3 regions of the Ornithinibacillus salinisoli genome follow, and region 2 is predicted to be linked to each of the others. Evidence: riboswitches for the same ligand, from Rfam matches in the RefSeq annotation. Region 2 holds a riboswitch; each other region holds the start of a gene.
What was found. A riboswitch is a leader RNA that binds a small molecule or an ion and turns the genes downstream of it on or off. The one in region 2 is predicted to bind thiamine pyrophosphate.
Positions count from the first base shown of each region.

Region 1: linked by a shared signal. The riboswitch ahead of thiT (energy-coupled thiamine transporter ThiT) and the one ahead of tenI (thiazole tautomerase TenI) in region 2 are both predicted to bind thiamine pyrophosphate.
Region 3: linked by a shared signal. The riboswitch ahead of thiW (energy coupling factor transporter S component ThiW) and the one ahead of tenI (thiazole tautomerase TenI) in region 2 are both predicted to bind thiamine pyrophosphate.

Region 1 covers NZ_JBHUMI010000009.1:27,935-32,183, forward strand. The annotation lists gene ACFSTA_RS05015 (M3 family oligoendopeptidase) at 1-1,656, shown strand, start outside; TPP riboswitch at 1,869-1,971, shown strand; gene thiT (energy-coupled thiamine transporter ThiT) at 2,092-2,667, shown strand; gene ACFSTA_RS05025 (hypothetical protein) at 2,782-2,910, shown strand; gene ACFSTA_RS05030 (hypothetical protein) at 2,933-3,400, shown strand; gene ACFSTA_RS05035 (hypothetical protein) at 3,537-4,249, shown strand, end outside.
Region 2 covers NZ_JBHUMI010000014.1:199,336-203,584, reverse strand. The annotation lists gene ACFSTA_RS08330 (thiamine pyrophosphate-dependent dehydrogenase E1 component subunit alpha) at 1-8, shown strand, start outside; gene ACFSTA_RS08325 (alpha-ketoacid dehydrogenase subunit beta) at 21-1,004, shown strand; TPP riboswitch at 1,152-1,252, shown strand; gene tenI (thiazole tautomerase TenI) at 1,582-2,187, shown strand; gene thiO (glycine oxidase ThiO) at 2,252-3,376, shown strand; gene thiS (sulfur carrier protein ThiS) at 3,392-3,595, shown strand; gene ACFSTA_RS08305 (thiazole synthase) at 3,598-4,249, shown strand, end outside.
Region 3 covers NZ_JBHUMI010000015.1:28,458-32,706, reverse strand. The annotation lists gene ACFSTA_RS09945 (ABC transporter ATP-binding protein) at 1-86, opposite strand, end outside; gene ACFSTA_RS09940 (LytTR family transcriptional regulator DNA-binding domain-containing protein) at 196-1,236, opposite strand; TPP riboswitch at 1,416-1,531, shown strand; gene thiW (energy coupling factor transporter S component ThiW) at 1,615-2,103, shown strand; gene tenA (thiaminase II) at 2,117-2,809, shown strand; gene thiD (bifunctional hydroxymethylpyrimidine kinase/phosphomethylpyrimidine kinase) at 2,802-3,608, shown strand; gene thiM (hydroxyethylthiazole kinase) at 3,605-4,249, shown strand, end outside.

The DNA.
Region 1 (4,249 bases), on a different contig from region 2:
GATTTTGATCCAAAAGACAGTCTTACAAGTGCTACTAAACTTGTAGATATCACGAATAGTTTAGAAAGCACGATGAAAAAACTACGTGAATCTTTTGCTTTTATAAGTTGCTTAAGTGCACAAAATGTAAAGGATTCACATGCCAATCTGCTAGTTGGTAAACGAAGTGCATTAAAAGCTGAAATGGATGCTGTTAAAACGGTATTCGACCAAAAACTTGTAGCAGTTGATGATGAATCATGGAACAATTTAGTTTCTGATGAGCGTCTTCAAAATCTCTCTTTTGTTTTAAGTGAAACGAGAAATAAAGCAAAAGAATTGCTTTCAGAAGATCAAGAAGTGTTAATTAATGACTTAGCTGTAGATGGATACCATGCTTGGGGACAAATGTATGATGCAATTGTTGGGAATATGAATGTTGAAATAGAAGAGGACGGAGAAGTTATATCCTATTCTGTTGGACAAGCGGCCAATAAATTAAGTAATCCGGATCGTGAAGTTCGTAAACACGTTTTCGAGCAAATGGGTAAAGCATGGTCGGATCATGCAGATTTATTTGGTCAAACACTGAACCACTTATCCGGATTCCGTTTGCAAAAATATAAACATCGTGGCTGGGATAACGTTCTTAAAGAACCACTAGCTATTAATCGTATGGAAGAAGATACATTAAATGCAATGTGGACAGCTATTTCAAATAATAAGCAGCATTTCGTGAAGTTTTTGAATAAAAAAGCGGAACTATTGGGATTAGATAAATTAAGTATGTATGATATTGGTGCTCCAATTTCTAAATCAGTAAAGAAATCTAGCTATTCAGAAGGAGCTAACTTTATTGTTAAGCATTTCCGTGAATTTAGTCCGAAAATGGCTGAATTTGCTGAAATGGCGTTTGATAAGCGTTGGATCGAGGCAGAGGATCGTGCTGGTAAACGTCCGGGAGGATTCTGTACAAGTTTCCCGGATAGTGAACAAACTCGTGTGTTTATGACGTATTCAGGTACGACATCTAATATTTCAACGCTTGCACATGAATTAGGACATGCATACCATCAACATGTCATGAATGATGTACATGGTTTAAACCAAGGGTATGCGATGAATGTTGCGGAAACCGCTTCAACATTTGCCGAAATGATCGTTGCAGATGCAGCGGCAAAGAGTGCACAAAATAAAGAAGAAAAACAAGCATTGCTTGAGGATAAAATCCAACGTAGTGTCGCTTTCTTTATGAACATCCATGCACGTTTCTTGTTCGAAACTCGTTTCTATGAAGAGCGAAAACAAGGATTAGTATCTGTAGATCGTTTAAATGAACTAATGGTTGAGGCACAGAAAGAAGCATATAGTGATTCACTAGAAGAATATGATCCAAATTTCTGGGCATCTAAACTCCATTTCCATATTACAGGTACACCGTTTTACAACTTCCCATATACATTTGGTTACTTGTTTAGCCTCGGTATATACGCATATGCTGTGGAAAAAGGTGGTAGCTTTGAAGAAGACTACATTGCATTATTACGTGATACGGGTAGTATGAAGGTAGAAGACTTAGCAAAGAAACATTTAAACGTCGACTTAACAAAACCAGACTTCTGGGAAAATGCAATTGCATTATGTGTAAAAGATGTTGAAGAGTTTGTAGCATTATAATTTTAAACGATGGCAACCCAATTTCGGTGGTGAAATTGGGTTGTTTTTTTTATGTAATGACAGGAAATGTTATGTGGTTGAAAGGCGATGTTCTAATTTGAAATCACGAAATTCAGGTGTAGCATTTGATATCTATCCTGTATTGTTCTAATATCTTCATTGTAAAAATCTGAAAAGTACGTTACAATACTTGTAGCAAAAAAAGTGAATTTAAAGCCTACAGGGGGAGCCGAATGGCTGAGAGTGAACATTTATTGTTCAGACCCTTTGAACCTGTTAGTTAGTACTAGCGTAGGGATGGTGGCTTTTTTGATGGATTAAAAGCAATGTGAGCGGAATTCCCCATCAGGAAGCTTCCCCTTGGCATTGCTTTTTTTGTGTGTTTAAAAATCTGTTTAATAGATTTTTAGATTACATGAAGGGGAGGAATTAATTATGAATACTAATAAGAAAACATTATTTTTAGTTGAGGTAGCTATTTTTACTGCATTAGCTTTTTTACTGGATATTATTCCGTTTTTGTCATTTAAAGTATGGCCAAATGGAGGATCTGTTTCCTTTGCAATGATTCCAGTGTTTATTGTTGCATTTCGCTGGGGGATTAAGGGGGGATTGCTTTCTGGGTTATTATGGGGATTATTGCAATTGACTATAGAACCGTCGATTATTCACCCATTACAAGGATTTATTGAATATGGATTCGCATTTACTGTATTAGGTTTAGCTGGAATATTTGCAAAACCAGTTCAAAAATCCATGAAGGACGGCGTAATTGTTAAACGATTAATGTATATCATGTTTGGTGTGTTGATTGGAACCTTTTTACGATTTCTAGCACACTTTTATGCAGGAATAGTGTTTTGGGATCATTATGCACCAGAAGGTCAAGAGGTTTGGATTTATTCTCTAGTATATAATGGTTCATACATGCTTCCGTCATTTATCCTATGTACGATTGTGGTATTTTTCTTATTTATTAAACAACCAAAGACACTTTTGCAAACCACGTAACATAGTCTTATTCTCCGCTCACAGAAGGATAGCCTCATAATGGGGTTATCCTTTTTATATAGTATAATATAATACAGAATTTTCGTGATTTATAAAAATTGAAAAGGTGGTTAAATGCGTGAATTAATTGGAACATGTGAATCTTGTGGAAGAGAAGTATATTGTGACAATGGATTCTTTGATGGGGTACATGATGAAGGAACGTTATTGTGTCATCAATGTAATGAGGGAAGAGAAGACTAGATGATGAACTAGGAGGGAAATATTGAGTAAGAAAAAAACTGTATTTAGTTTAATAGGTAGTATTGCATTCGTGTTGATAACTTCAATAGTCATGGGAGATAAGAATAAAGAAATAAAAGTACATGATTATACGTACGTTGGAGAGAGTAAGCATTGGCGTGGTGAATATTACCTTCGAGGGGAAGAAATCTTTTATGAAGAAGATGGTGTTTTCAGGGCAGGAAGCTGGCATAATGATCAACATCGAATTATTTATAGAGGTAAAGTAAGCGAATTGAAATCCCTGGAGCATTTAGAAGTGACCTTTCGTACTTCAACACGAAAGAGTAAAACTAGTAGAACATTTAGTAAACCACCAAAAGATATATTCTTTGAACTTGGAAGTGGGGGAGGTAACGGGAATTTTGTCAACTTAAAAGACCCCATCGAAGTTGAAGTGATTTGGGATGGTCAATTAGAAACCTTTATGTTATATCGAGATGATTTATAACTACCAAAGTCTAAATTACAGCATACAACTGTAAATTAGACTTTTTTATTTTTATGTAACTTCCATATATTCCTTTCACCGCTACACATCGTGATGCATAGGCTATAGCACAGTTAATAACGAAAGGAAGATACATGTGGAACTAACGTTATCGCATTTGTTATATGGTTTGTTCACGCTTATAATTATCGGTACGATGATTTTTCGTAAAGGTGTAGTTCTACCAACTTTATTAGGAACCTTCGTCATTGCCTTAGTATTTAAAGGTAGTTTGGTGGATGGATTTACAGCAATATTTAAAGCAAATTTAGTAGCAGCACAAGAGCTTTTTAGTATCTTTTTAATCATTACGTTTATGTTGGCGTTGCTTAATTCCCTAAAGGATCTAGGAGCAGATGTAAGGATGATACAACCGATTCAAAAGATGATGGTCAATGGGCATATATCGTTCTTCGTGCTTATTGGAGTGACCTATGTAATATCCTTATTTTTCTGGCCAACTCCAGCAGTTCCTTTAATTTGTGCACTACTTGTACCTGCCGCCATACGAGCTGGGTTACCAGCCATGACAGCAGCTGTAGCAATAGCGCTTGCAGGGCAAGGTATGGCTCTTTCTTCTGATTATATTGTACAGGTAGCACCAAGCTTGTCAGCATCAGCAGCAGGTATCGATGCAGGGATAATCGCAGATCGAGCGATCGTGCTCTCACTTATAGCTGGTGGAGTCGCGATTTTATTAGCTTATTTTCTGTATCGCAAAACAATTCGCTCGCAGAATGACCCAAGAAATGAATTAGAATTACAGGCGATACAAACACAAGAAAAATCCACAAATAAAGCGAAAACAGA
Region 2 (4,249 bases):
ATGCATAGGAGGGGTTTGCAATGAGGGTGATTACATATCTAGAAGCAGTAAGGGAAGCAATGAGTCAGGAAATGCGTATAAATAATGATGTATTTATTTTAGGTGAAGATATTGGTGTATATGGTGGGGCATTTGGTGTGACAAGTGGGATGATTGAAGAGTTTGGTTCGGAGCGTGTTCGTGATACACCGATAAGTGAAGCGGGGATCGCTGGTACGGCAGTTGGTTCTGCGTTAACTGGGATGCGTCCAATTCTTGACTTACAGTTTTCTGATTTTATTACCATTGCCATGGATCAAATCGTAAACCAAGCAGCAAAAATCCGATATATGTATGGTGGTAAAGGGAAGGTTCCGATGGTTTTGCGTACACCGAGTGGTTCTGGTACTGGTGCTGCTGCACAGCATTCCCAAAGCTTAGAAGCATGGGTGGCACATATCCCAGGCTTGAAAGTGGTTCAGCCTTCCACAGCTTACGATGCAAAAGGCTTACTAAAAGCTGCAATCGATGATGACAATCCAGTTATTTTCTATGAGCACAAATTATTATACAAAACTGCTTCCCATGTACCAGAAGATCCTTATAGTATTCCTTTAGGGAAAGCAGATGTGAAACGGGAAGGTTCCGATGTAACTATTGTTGCCACAGCTATCATGGTGCATCGTGCACTAGAAGCAGCAGAAGAACTTGCGTTAGAAGGAATCAGTGTAGAAGTTATTGATCCACGTACACTAGTACCTTTAGATGAGGAAGCAATTGTGAAATCTGTGTCCAAAACAGGACGTGTGGTAGTGGTTCATGAAGCCGTTAAACGTGGTGGATATGGGGCAGAAATCGCAAGTATGATTGCTGAAAGTGAAGCATTTGATTCTTTGGTTGCACCCATTAAGCGGTTAGGTGGGGAGCCATCGCCAGTACCTTATCATCCTGAACTGGAAAAAGCACATGTTCCACAAGTGCCAGATATTATAAAGGCAGTGAAAGATACACTACACAGAGCTTAAAAGGATTTATTTTAAAGGAATGAAATGAATTACTAAACCATACAATGGGTAAAGAAACAATGCTACCTAAAAGTTCTGTTAGTATTTTATAGAAACATCTATCGTCTTTTGATAAGGTATGTTATACTGACTTTGATAATTACATAGCATTCATACTAGGGGAGCCGTTAAAGGCTGAGACAGATGTTATCTGGACCCTTTGAACCTGATCTGGCAATACCAGCGTAGGGAAGTGGGAATTTTTATCATATGTTTATGTTACATAACATATATAAAAGGCCACCCCTATATGGAGTGGCCTTTTCTAATTGTATAGGAAATTATAAAATTAAATGCATGTTGATAATTATTGGCAGGAACAGCCGCGTCCAGCGACTATCGCAACTTCCTTCACCTCCGTACGATAAGGTCAACATCGGCTTCTTTCGGTCACCGTGTTTCCTTTATCTCCTACGGGGAATGTTCAATTAAAACCACCACTTTGCGTGGCAACATTGAACCACCAGCGTTACGCTGGCGCAGTTCGTACGTCGCTAAACGGGCGCTTGCGCTTTTCTTATATAGGGAGTTAAGTTTTATGGAAAATGGAGAGTTACACATTATTTCAACAGGGAAACAATCCCCAGAAACATTAGCAGAGATTATAGAGGAGATTCATCCTTATATCGATGCCATTCATATTCGTGAAAAAACAAAAACTGCTAAAGAAATCTATGAAATGGTAATGCTACTCATTGAAAAACAGGTTCCGATTTCAAAAATAATAATTAATGACCGCTTAGATGTGGCCTACATTTCGAAGGTTCATGGAATTCATTTAGCGTACCATTCATTACCTTTGGATATGGTTAAAGAAAATTTCACGGGTTTCCGTGTTGGTTGTTCCGTGCATACCATTGGTGAAGCGCTTCACGCACAAACGCAAGGTGCTGACTATGTCACCTTTGGTCATGTATTTGCTACAAACTCTAAAGCTGGGTTAGCTCCAAGAGGATTAGATCAATTACGCTCCATTACGAATTCTGTTTCTATTCCTGTCATTGCAATAGGTGGGATAAATCCGATTAATGTAAGATCAGTAATGGAATCAGGTGCCAAAGGGATCGCGGTGATGTCAGGAATTTTAGAAGCGGATAATCCTTTAGGAGTGGCCAAAGAGTATGCTTTGAATCTTTCAATCTAACATCTACAAGTATCTTTTATTAGTTACTAGATGCTGTAGATCTTATGGGGAAAGGAGATTTTTTATGCCTAATATATATGATGCAATTGTGGTAGGCGGTGGAATTAATGGTGGTTCCATAGCTTACAACCTTGCCAAAAAAGGTAAAAAGGTGCTTTTGTTGGAAAAAGACATTCTTGCTAGTAAATCCTCAGGAGCAGCAGCAGGGATGCTAGCTGCGCAAGTTGAATTGGATGAAGATGGTCCGTTGTTTGCATTGGCAAAGGAAAGCAGATCGATGTTCCCTTCAATAGCGGAAGAAATAAAGGAATTAAGCGGAATTGATATCGAACTAGTAAATAAAGGGATGTACAAAATTGCCCTGTCCGAACAAGAAGAAAATGAGTATAAACAAATAATTGATTTGCAACAGCAAGCTGGAGAACAAGCGGAATGGATAAGTCAAGAAGAAATTAGAAGGAGAGAACCTGCCTTATCTAATGCGATAACTGGTGCTATGTTTATTCAAAAAGATGGTCAAGTGTCCGCGCCGAAAATAACGGAAGGATTTTTGAAAGCGGCCGCAGTTTTAGGGGTAGTGATCAAAGAGTATACAGAAGTTTTTTCTTTTCAGGTTGAAAATGGAAAAATTGCCGGGGTAATAACAAACGTTGGTAAATTCGAAAGTGATACTGTGATTGTAGCAGGAGGAGCATGGACTCAGAAATTATTGTCGGAAGCTGGCGTACAATTACAAACATATCCAGTTAAGGGAGAGTGTTTTTCGGTACGTACACACCAACCATTGATCACGAGAACGATCTTTTCTCCTGGATGTTATCTAGTCCCTAAAATGGGTGGACGTCTTCTTGTGGGAGCGACCGTTAAGCCGAACACGTTTGATCAAACCGTGACAGTTGATGGGATTAGTTCACTGATGGAAAAAGCCAAAAAGCTAGTAACATCTATTGTGGATGCGGAATGGGAAAAAGCCTGGGCTGGCATCCGACCTCAAACGGGAGATGGTTTGCCATACTTAGGGGAGCATCCAAAATACAAAGGATTATTCATCGCAACAGGATATTACCGTAATGGTATTTTGCTTTCTCCTATAACCGGTGAGATTATAGCTAGTTTAGTAACAGGAGAATCTATACCGATTGATTTGACCGCTTTTCGGATTGACCGTCATGTTAAAACAAACGTTTAAGAAGGAGTTGTACATATGGAGTTAGTTATTAATGGGGATAAGGTAGAAATTCCAAATACAATTACAACCGTTTCTTCCTTATTACATCACTTTGGGATTGACCAGAAGGTAGTTATTGTGGAATTAAATCAGTCCATTTTGGAGAAAGAAACTCATCATGAAACCACGATTGCTGATCGTGACAAAATTGAAATTGTAAACTTTGTAGGAGGCGGATGATTATGTTAAATATTGGACCATATGAATTTTCATCAAGACTGTTGTTAGGAACTGGGAAATATCCGAACTTTGAGATTCAAAAAGAAGCGGTAGAGGTTTCAAAGACGGAGATACTGACGTTTTCCGTTCGTAGAATGAATATATTCGAACCAAGCCAACCGAATTTTTTAGAAAAAATTGATGTAGAAAAATACAACCTGCTGCCTAATACGGCAGGGGCACAGACAGCGGAAGAAGCTGTCCGAACAGCAAAATTAGCAAAAGCTTCGGGTCTTTGTGACATGATTAAAGTAGAAGTAATTGGTTGTCAGAAAACACTGTTACCTGATCCGGTCGAAACATTAAAGGCAGCAGAAGAGCTGTTAAAGGAAGGATTTATAGTTTTACCATATACGTCTGATGATGTTTTGTTAGCAAGACGTTTGGAGGAATTAGGCTGTCATGCCATCATGCCTGGTGCTTCACCTATTGGTTCAGGCCAAGGGATTATTAATCCATTAAATCTTAGCTTAATCATGGAACAGTCTAATGTTCCTGTTATTGTTGACGCAGGCATTGGTACCCCTTCTGATGCGGCTATCGCAATGGAATTAGGTGCTGACGGTGTATTGTTAAATACGGCTGTGTCAGGGGCAGAGGATCCGGTGAAAATGG
Region 3 (4,249 bases), on a different contig from region 2:
TTTTCCACTTGAAAATTAACATTTTCCAAAGCGGATTGGTCGCCAAAAATTTTGGCTAACGCTCTTACTTCAATTACATTACCCACAGTTCATATCCCCCTGGTTACATTTTGTTTGTTGTTCATAGAATAGAGGAAAACACGGATAATATCATTATATTTACTGTGAAAAGAGTAATTTTGGGGTTGAATGGATCTATTTTAGTCCTAACATTTCCCTTAGTTGAGACATTTTTGTCTTTGATAACGGAATAGAAGATTTTGCTTTATCATCTAGTATCAAACTGTAACTATTTTTTGTCCAGGTAATAACTTCACGTACCTTTTGTAAATTCACAATATATGAGCGATGACATCTAAAAAATCCATAATGCTTTAAACGCTCTTCCAACTCATTTAAAGTAAACATACTTGGAAAAGCTTCCCCTTTGATATAGACATTAGACTGCCCTTCATTACTCTCAATATAATCAATTTCAGGTGGATCAAATAAAACTATTTTATCCTTTATTTTTGTAGGGATTTTATTAAACTGAAATGCTATGGATTCATTTTCTTCCATAACAGAATCTCCCTCTTGTTCTTCACCAATCACTTCATTTCCCATTTCATAAGGCTGTAATCCCTCTTCATGTAGACGATACACCCGATCGGCCATTGTAATTGCACTTTCAATATTTCCAGTTAATACTAAGATACTTTTACCTTCCTGTTGCAGTTTTTTCGTTATGTTTATAAATATCTTTTTTGTCTCAACATCAACATTTAAATCTGGTTCCTCAAAAATAAATAGAGATGGGTTTTGAAGGAGTACTCGTGCATATTGCACCCTCTTCTGTTGTGAATATGTTAGATTCTTAATTTTTTTGTATTTCAATTCATCCAATTGTGTTATATGTAAAATTTGATCAAACGTTTGATCAAATTCAAAAATCTGCTTATAAAACTTAAAATGATCTAGTACAGTCAATCGCTCATACATTCCCTCTTCAAAAAAACAAATGCCGATTTGCTTAGCATATAACCCCTTGTCTTTCGAAATTTCTTTTCCGTCAATTAAGATCTTTCCGTTTACGAGAACGAGCTTTCCTAAAAATATATTAATTAATGCCTGGCGCACATTTAAACTGGAATGGATTGCAACGATTTCTTTACGATCTATGGATAAGTTAAACGCTGAAAATAGTATGGTATCTTTACGATGCATCTCTAAATTTTCCATGGTTAATACAGTCATATAATCACCCTTTACCGTTCCAAATAAAAATCAGATACTCTATTTATAACATGCTTATGTATTAAGATCCTAGATAAAAGAATAATTTCGTTTATAGGTCTTAGTTACTTATTTTCAAATTTCACATGACAATTAAGTTTTTTTTTGTTATGGTTAATTTGAAAATAAAATATATGAAACATTACTACTAGGGGTGCCCAAAATTTCGTGGGCTGAGAGGAAAGTACGCTAACTTTCTGACTCTTATGGACCTGATCTGGTTAATACCAGCGGAGGGAAGTAGTCGGACGATACGTCTATTCTATTTCAGCTTATGTAAGCCAGGTCCTTTTTTTGGATCTGGCTTTTTTGGTGTCCCTATAACACTGGAGGAAAAACATGAATCGAACACGATTATTAACAACGATGGCAATTTTTATTGCAATTGGAACTTTAGGAGCACAAATACTTTGGTTTCCAGCTGGAGTTGCCAAGGCATATCCCGTACAACATGCTGTAAATGTAATGGCTGCTGTCACACTCGGACCAGGACCAACTGTCATTATCGCCTTCATGATTGGATTATTACGTAATTTACTTGGCCTTGGCACATTATTGGCATTCCCAGGAGGTATGATTGGAGCGTTATTGGCAGGTTATCTCTATCAAAAATTTGGGAAAACGTTATTAGCAGCTATCGGTGAAGCAATTGGAACTGGAATTATCGGCTCCTTCCTTGCCGTACCTTTTGCTATTATCCTAATGGGTAGCTCCGTTGGCGTATTTGCCTTTCTACCATCTTTTCTCGTAAGCAGTATTACTGGTGCGGCTATTGGCTGGTTTATCCTATCAAGGGTAAAACAAGAACATCTCATTCAAAACACATAAGGAGGTTTTATTGATGACTTTTACGGATCAATTAAGAAAAGATAATGATGATATTTTTCAATTCATCCTTTCCCATCCGTTTGTAGAGGGTATCGGAAAAGGGGAAGTACCTAATAAAGCGATCGAACATTATATTAAGGCGGACTTTGAGTATTTAAATGCGTTTATGAAGATCTATGGTATTGCCCTTGCAAAATCCACCAATCGAAAGGAGATTGCCTATTTTCATAAAAAGATAGATTTTATTCTAAATGATGAAATTCATCCACATCGCAATTTTTGTGATTATATAGGTGTGAACTATGAAGAACTGCAAGGACATCCACTCCCACCAACAGCCGACCATTATATCAAGCATATGATGTATCATGCACAAATGGGGAATTTAGGAGAAATATTAGGTGCCCTATTGCCTTGTCCTTGGACCTATTTAGAAATTGGTCGAGAGTTAATTCAAAAATACAATCCGTCAAATACACATCCATTCTATCCTTGGATTACGTTTTATGCAGACAAATCTGTTGAAAACACTACTAGGGAAATGTGCGAATTATTGGATAAGTATATGGATCATGCATCACCAGTTGAACAGTTAAACGTAAAAGATGCATTCCGTAAAAGTTGTCAATTAGAACTCCAATTCTGGGAAATGGCGTACAACTATGAGCAGTGGCCATCAAAGGAGAAGGTGACTTCCAATGAATAACGTTTCATGTGCGCTTACTATTGCTGGTACTGATCCCAGTGGTGGAGCAGGGATTCACGCTGATTTAAAAACATTTCAGGAGTTAAAGAGCTATGGTATGTCTGTTATCACTTCCGTTGTTGCACAAAACACAACAGGTGTGCAGGAAATTCTCCATCTACCGAATGAAATGATCGTGAGCCAATTAGATTCTGTTTTATCAGATCTACCAGTTCACGCCTTTAAAACAGGAATGATTGCCAATACTGAAATGATGGAGGTCATATTAGAAAAAATCACAACAATCAACGCTCCTTATGTAATGGATCCAGTCATGGTTGCAACGAGTGGGGATGCCTTGATTCATGTAGATGCTCGTAGCTATCTACGAGAACACCTTTTACCTTTAACGACCATTGTTACACCAAATATTCAAGAAGCCGAATTTATTACGGGGAACACTATCGAAAGCCTTTCTGATATGCAGGATGCAGCGAACCAAATTGTGTATAAACACGGTGCTGGTGCTGCCCTAGTCAAAGGTGGCCACTTACGTGAAGAAGCAGTTGACATTTTATACGATGGGAACAAAATTCACACATTTACGTCAGAACGCATTCATACAAAGAACACACACGGTACAGGTTGCACCTACTCTGCAGCAATTACTGCCTATTTAAGTCAGGGAATACCACTACCTAAAGCAGTTGACAAAGCAAAGCGTTATGTAACTGCTGCAATAAAGCATGCCTTACCCCTGGGTAAAGGAAATGGACCAACCAACCACTTTGCCCCTAGAATGGATGAAGCGAGACAATGAAGACATCTATTATACAAGAAGTAAGAGAGAAACAACCGCTTATTCATCACCTAACAAATCAGGTCGTAATGAATTTTACAGCCAATGGTCTACTATCCTTCGGCGGAAGTCCCATAATGGCCAAAGCAGTGGAAGAAGCTAGGGACATGGCACAAGTTGCCGATGGTGTATTGATAAACATTGGAACAATAACAGATTCAGAGGTTCCTGCCATGATACAAGCTGGCAAAACAGCAAATGATAAAGGAATTCCTGTTGTACTCGATCCTGTGGGAGTATCAGCAACCCCATATCGCGCATCCGTCGTTAAAAAGATTTTAGATAAGGTACAGCCTACAGTGATCAAAGGTAATGCTAGTGAGCTTGCACATTTGGCAGGAATTCCATGGAGATCAAAAGGTGTCGATTCTATTGGAGCTGGAGATGTAGAAAGTGTTGCAACAACGGTTGTTCAAATCTACCAGACTACCGCAGTAGTTACAGGAAATACAGATGTTATATGCACAGAAAATAAGTTAACACATAATTACTATGGTCACAAACTATTATCTAAGATAACTGGTGCTGGTTGTTTACTAGGTTCTATTTTAACTGCCTGCTTAACTACAAATGATACCACGGAGGAACAAGCTCTAACCGCT